DNA from 2 places in the Dietzia sp. IN118 genome. Region 2 is predicted to be linked to the other one. Evidence: riboswitches for the same ligand, from Rfam matches in the RefSeq annotation. Region 2 holds a riboswitch; the other holds the start of a gene.

Region 1 (3,399 bases), on a different contig from region 2:
ACCGCCGACACTGCGGCCCAGCGTGTAGGTGGCCAGCACCGCGATCATGCCGCCGGCGAACGCGGCGGGCGGCACCATCGCCGAGCCCATCGCGCCGCCCACGACGATCGCCAGGGTGGCGCCCAGCCCCGCCCCGCTGGACACCCCGAGCAGGTACGGGTCGGCGAGCGGGTTGCGGAACACGCCCTGGTAGGTGGCCCCGGCGATCGCGAGCATCGCGCCGACGATCGCGCCCAGCACCACGCGTGGGATGCGGATCTCCCAGAGGATGACCTGCTGACGTTCGGTGAACCCCGAGTTGATGTCGACGAGCGGCAGCCGGCCCACCAGTTCGAGCACCACGCCGCCCGGGGTGAGGCCGGCCGGGCCGATGAGGGTGCCGAGCAGGACCGCCGCGGCCAGCAACAGCGTCGCCCCGCCCAGCACGAGGGCGCGGCGGGGCGACGGGCGGGTCACGAGGCGGGCTGGTTCGCGGGGCTCTCCGCGGTCTCCGGCGCGGCGTCGGGCACCGCGGTGACGATCGCGGCGACCTCGCGCATGAAGTCCACGATGCGCGGGCCCCAGCGGCTGGCGAGGTCCTCGTCCACCACGTGGACCCGGTCCTCGCGCACGGCGGTGAGCCCGTCCCAGCCCGGTCGCTCGGCCACGACCTCGGGCGTGATGCCGCAGCACTGGCCGTCGGCGAGGAACACCAGGTCCGGGTCGGCCTCGAGGATGAGTTCCTCGGACAGCTGCGGGTAGGGGTTGTCGCCCGTGGCGATCGAGGTCAGGCCGAGCAGGGAGTAGATCTCGCCGACGTAGGTGTCGTCGGTGACGGTGTAGTAGGTGTCGTCGAGTTCGTGGAAGTACGTCAGCGGCGTCTCGCGCTCCGGCACGGAGGCGACGATCTCGTCGATCTCGCTCTGCATCCGCGACACGAGTTCGGCGGCCTCGCCGATGTGCCCGGTGGCCGCCCCGACCTGCTCGAGCTGGGTGTAGGTGTCGTCGAGGGTCTGCGCGGCGGGCAGCTGCAGCACCTCGACGCCGGAGCGTTCGAGGCCGGCCACGATGTCCCCGGTGTCGTCGGTGAGCACGACGAGGTCCGGCGCGTATCCCAGGATCGCCTCGAGGTTGGGCGTGTACCCGGACAGGTCGGTGACCGGGGCGTCGGAGGGGAAGTCGGACCGCTCGTCGACCGCCACGACGCTGTCCCCGGCGCCGACGGCGTAGAGCATCTCGGTGGTGGTGGGGGCCAGCGACACGATCGCCTGCGGTTCCTCCGCCGCGGCGGAGGTCTGGTCGGCCGGGGCCGGCTCGTCGCCGCCGGTGCCGCTGCCGCTGCACGCGGTGGCGACCAGCGCCAGGGCGGCCAGGGGGGCGAGCAGCAGCGAGCGGGCTCGTGGATGGTGCATGGCATCCTCCGTGATTCGGAGGAAGAAAACAGCTCGGGCCGCGGCCTGGGCCGCTGCACGCGACCGTCCTTCGTCCGAGGTCAGTACGTACGGCTGCCGCGGAACCGGCCGACCTGGCTCGCCCGTCCTGAGACGGGATCACAGTTGCGGGACAGCGTCGGATTCGCACCGACTTCCGCCGAGTTGCCGCGGGGTCCGACGCTGGTGGCCGGACCCGTCGAGGGTATCCCACCCGTCGTCGCGTCCGCCCATCCCATACATCCGCTGTCGCCCCTGTCCGAGCCGTCCCCGCGCCTGGCCGGGGCGGGGCGAGGTCACGCGGAGCTGGTGACGACGGTCGGGGAGGATGGATCGCGATACCTGTCGGCAGTGGGAGAGGACCGTGGAGATGACGACGACGACGAGTTCTGCAGGCGAGGGGCCTTCGGCCGCGGATCTGCGCGAGCAGGGTTTCGCGACCAGGCGCGAGGTGATGAGCGACGACTTCGTCGACCGGGCCATGGACCGGGCTGTCGGGACGGAGTCGGAGGCGATCCAGCACGTGGTCGCAGAGAACGTGTGGGGCAACATCTGGAACCGGCCCGGGTTGGACCGACGGGATCGCAGCCTGCTTAATATCGGGATGCTCGTGGCACTGCGCGCGGACGCCGAGCCGGCGGGGCATGTACGCGGCGGGTTGACCAACGGGTTGACCCGCGAGGAGATCACCGAGGCGGTCATACACGCCTCGGAGTACTGCGGCGCGCCGGCGGCCCTCGCGGCGACGAGGACCGTCCAGACCGTCTTCGACGACCTCGACGGGTGATCGCCCACACGGCCCAAGGACGTCATGGACGTCAGGTAGTCTCGACACGAGAGTGACAGACGCCACCCCTCGATCAAGGAGCCCCTCATGAAGAGCACGATGATGCCGGAGCAGTTGAACATCAGCACGATCCTGCAGTTCGGTGCGACCGTCCACTCCGATGCGGTCGTCACCACCTGGACCGATCAGGGACCACGGAAGATCACCTACGGCGATCTGGGCAAGCACGCCGCGCAGCTGGCCAACGCGCTGCGTTCCCTGGGGGTCGACGGTGACCAGCGGGTCGCCACATTCCAGTGGAACAACTCCGAGCACTTGGAGGCCTACCTCGCGATCCCGTCCATGGGCGCCGTGCTGCATCCGCTGAACATCCGGCTGTTCCCGGACCAGCTCGAGTTCGTGGCCAACCACGCAGAGGACAAGGTCGTGATCGTCGACCCGAGCCTCGTCCCGCTCCTGCAGCCGCTCCTGCCCCGGTTCTCGACGGTCGAGCACGTCATCGTCACCGGTGGGGGCGCCGCGAACCTCGAGGCTCCCGAGGGCATCCAGGTGCACGACTACGACGCGCTCCTCGCCGCCCAGCCCACCGAGTTCGATTGGCCGGAGGTCGACGAGAACTCCGGCGCCGCGATGGCCTACACCTCGGGCACCACCGGCGACCCGAAGGGCGTCGTCTACTCGCACCGGTCGATCTACCTCCACTCGATGCAGGTGTGCATGTCCGACGGCATGGACATCTCGCTCGACGACAACGTGCTGGCGATCGTGCCGATGTTCCACGCCATGTCGTGGGGCCTGCCGTACGCCGCGTTCATGGTGGGCGCCTCGCTGCTCATGCCGGAGCGTTTCCTACAGCCCGAGCCGCTGGCCGCGATGATCGCCTCCGAGCGTCCGACGCTGGCCGCCGCCGTCCCCACGATCTGGCAGGCAGTGGACGCGTACAGCGTGGACCACCCCATCGACATGTCGAGCTTCCGTGCGGTCGTCGTGGGCGGCAGCTCGTGCCCGCCGGAGCTGATCCGCAAGTTCCGGGACAAATACGGGATCAACATCGTCCACGCGTGGGGCATGACCGAGACCTCGCCCATCGGCACCCTGTCCCGCCCGAAGGCCTCCCTGCCGGAGGAGAAGCAGTTCGAGCTCCGCATGACGCAGGGCCGACTCATCGCCGGCGTGAAGGCCCGTATCGTCGACGATTCCGGC
Region 2 (3,399 bases):
ACGCCATCGTCGAGATACGTCCCCGCGTACAGGCACACGTCGGCGGCGGCAAGCGCCGCAGCCGCGCGCAGCGTCAGCAGATCGGCGGCGCCGGGGCCGGCTCCCACGAAGTGAACGGTCACGAGCTCTCCCCTGTCTCCGAAGTATCAGCCGCAGCGACGAAGGGCTTCACGGCCGCCCACTGCACCACCGCACGGGCCGGGGCCCAGCCAGTGAACCGGCCGATCGAGTCCGCGTGCTCGACCTGGATCCTGGTCAGCTCCCCGCCGAATACGGCGCGGGTGTCGACCACCACGCGCTCGGTCTCCAGCGTCACCGCGTGGGCCACCAGTCGGCCACCCGGGACCAGCGCGTCCCAGCACTGTTGGAGCAGGCCAGAGGCAGTGCCGCCCCCGCCGATGAACACCGCGTCGGGGCGGGGCAGACCGTCCAGAACCTGCGGGGCGCGGCCGTTGACGACCTCCAACGACGGCACCCCGAGCCGCGCGGCGTTGCGCGCAACACGCGCCGCCCGCCCGGGATCGGCCTCGATGGCGATAGCCCGACACGACGGGTGCGCGCGCATCCACTCGATGCCCACCGACCCGGCGCCGGCGCCCACATCCCACAGCAGCTCACCGGCCGACGGCGCGAGGCGGGACAGGGCCGAGGCCCGCAGGTCGCGGCGAGTGAGCTGGCCGTCGTTCTCGAAAGCGTCGTCGGGCAATCCCGGCGCCAGCCCGAGTGGGCGGGCGGAGGAATCGGCCACGCACTCGATGGCCAACACGTGCAGGGCGGGGGCTTCGCGATCAACAGCCCAGTCGCGCGCCGCGCGGAAAAACCGGGCCTCGGCCGGGCCCCCGAGATCGGCGAGCACGGTCATCTCGCTCCCCCCGAAGCCGGCGCCCCGCAGCGTCGCGGCGACCTCTCCCGGCGTGTGCCGGTCCGCTGAGAGCATTAGCAGACGTCGCCCAGGCGCCAGCTCGCGACCGAGCGAGTGGTGGTCGCGCAGCACAGCCACGGACTCGGCCGGCCACCGCATCCTGGCGCGGGCCAGAGCGACCGAGGACACCGCCGGGAGCACCTCCACCGCATCCGCGCCCAGCACATCGATCAGGGTCGTGCCGATCCCCGCGACCAGCGGATCGCCCGAGGCCAGGGCCACGATCGAGCGCACGCGGAACCGCTCGAGGAGCTCCGGCAACCCGTCCCGCAGCGGCCGCGGCCACGGCACCCGATCGGCCGTCACGTCGCCCGGAATCATCGCCAGATGACGCTCGCCCCCGAGCACCACATCGGCGGCCAGGACGGCGCGACGGCGGGCCTCGTCGAGCCCCGCCCACCCGTCGCCGCCGATGCCGACGACCACCACCCGTGCATTCATGACGCGGAACCCTACCGCGACACCTGAGGCGCCCCGGGACAGGCCGTTGGGCTAGCCTCGGGACCACACAACCGAACAGACCCCACAGCACGAGGTGCCCCACGACCCGCCACAGGCGGAGCGGAGGGGAGAATCAGGGAAGCCGGTGAGAATCCGGCACAGGGCCCGCTACGGTAACCCGGCCTCTCAGGCGATCGCGCCCCGCGCGCACGTCCGAGATGAGCCGGGAAGTCCGGAGACCGGCCTCGCGCTGACCAGCCTGGCAGACGAGAGCGGGAGCCCCCATGCCACTGCACTACCCCTTCAGCGCTGTCGTCGGTTCCGACGACATGGCGCTGGCCCTGACCCTGACCGCGGTGTCCCCGGCGGTCGGCGGCGTGCTGATCCGCGGTGAGAAGGGCACGGCCAAGTCCACGATGGTCCGCGCCCTCGCCGGGATCCTGCCGGAGGTCGAGGTCGTCACCGGCGACCGCTTCTCCTCCGCACCCGACGACCGCGGCTCCGAGACCCCGGACGGGCGTATCCCGCACGACGCGCCCACCGAGCGGCGGCCGGTCCGCCTGGTCGAGCTGCCCATCGGGGTGTCCGAGGACCGCATCACCGGATCACTACACCTGGAGAGTGCGCTCACCGACGGGGTGACCGTGTTCCAACCGGGCCTACTCGCCCGCGCACACCGCGGACTGCTCTACGTGGACGAGGTCAACCTGCTCCACGACCACGTGGTGGACCTGCTGCTCGACGCCGCCGCCATGGGTCGGGTGACCGTCGAGCGGGACGGCATCTCGGTGGAGCACGCCGCGCGCTTCGTGCTGATCGGCACCATGAACCCCGAGGAGGGCGAGCTCCGGCCCCAGCTGCTGGACCGCTTCGGCCTCACCGTGCAGGTGGCCGCACCTCGCGACCCGGAACTGCGCGCCGAGGTGGTGCGCCGCCGGATCGCGTTCGAGGCCGACCCGGCGGGATTCGTCGCCGACCACGCCGCCGACGAGGCCGCCGTGCGCGAACGGATCGCCGCCGCGCGGCGCGTACTCGACCGGGTGAGACTGACCCCCTGGGCGCTGTCCACCATCGCCCGGGTCTGTGCGGGCTTCGACGTGGACGGCATGCGCGCCGACATCGTCACCGCCCGCACCGCCGCCGCCCACGCCGCATGGCAGGGCCGGACCCGGATCACCCGCGAGGACATCCGCGTCGCCGCGCGCATGGCGCTGCCCCACCGCCGCCGTCGTGCCCCGTTCGATGCGCCGGGCCTCGACGAGGACCTGTTGGAACGGCTCCTGGGCGACGACGACGAGCCCGATCCCGACCCCCGGGACGAGACCGCGCCGGCCGACGACGCCGAACAGTCGGAGTCCGCAGACGAGTCCGCGTCGGCAGACACCTCGGATGCAGAGTCCGCCCCGGCGCGGGCCTCGGCCGAGCACGCCGGGCACGAGCACTCGCCCGAGCAGACCGAGCAGAACGAGGACGGCCCCGGCGCCGGCAACGCCTCCAGCACCGCGGGCCCCGCCCAGGCGGGCGGGCGATCGGACGACGACGCCGACGGCCGAGCCGACGAGCAGCCCGGCGGACACGCCGCGGAGGACACCCCCGCCGACGCCTCGCGGTCCGACGCTCCCGGGCCCACCCCGCCCGAGCCAGGCACGGTCACCGCGGCCGCGGCGCCGTACCGCACCCGCCTGCTCGCCGTCGCCGGTACCGGCCAGGGCGCGGCCGGCCGCCGGTCGAGGGCCCTCACCACCAGCGGCCGCCGCATCGGCGCGCGCGCGTTCACCGGCTCCGACCTGCACCTGCCCGCCACGATCCGGTCCGCCGCGCCGCAGCAATCCGCCCGCGGTCGCGGAGCCGGCCCAAACGGTGGCCGACTCCGGCTGGCCGCCGAGGACCTGCGCTCGTCCGTCCGCGAGGGCCGCGAGTCCAACCTCGTGCTGTTCTGCGTGGACGCCTCCGGCTCCATGGCCGCCCGCACCCGGATGGAGCAGGTCAAGACCGCGATCCTCTCCCTACTGCTGGACGCCTACCGACGCCGCGAC

The links. A riboswitch is a leader RNA that binds a small molecule or an ion and turns the genes downstream of it on or off. The one in region 2 is predicted to bind cobalamin.
Region 1: another riboswitch for cobalamin. It lies ahead of Q2K20_RS16815 (ABC transporter substrate-binding protein); the one in region 2 lies ahead of Q2K20_RS10565 (magnesium chelatase subunit D family protein).

Annotation. Positions count from the first base shown of each region.
Region 1 is NZ_JAUMSR010000002.1:279,423-282,821, forward strand. It holds gene Q2K20_RS16810 (FecCD family ABC transporter permease) at 1-456, opposite strand, end outside; gene Q2K20_RS16815 (ABC transporter substrate-binding protein) at 453-1,391, opposite strand; cobalamin riboswitch at 1,480-1,624, opposite strand; gene Q2K20_RS16820 (carboxymuconolactone decarboxylase family protein) at 1,780-2,196, shown strand; gene Q2K20_RS16825 (long-chain fatty acid--CoA ligase) at 2,284-3,399, shown strand, end outside.
Region 2 is NZ_JAUMSR010000001.1:2,193,767-2,197,165, forward strand. It holds gene Q2K20_RS10555 (cobalt-precorrin-4/precorrin-4 C(11)-methyltransferase) at 1-122, opposite strand, end outside; gene cbiT (precorrin-6Y C5,15-methyltransferase (decarboxylating) subunit CbiT) at 119-1,363, opposite strand; cobalamin riboswitch at 1,439-1,626, shown strand; gene Q2K20_RS10565 (magnesium chelatase subunit D family protein) at 1,648-3,399, shown strand, end outside.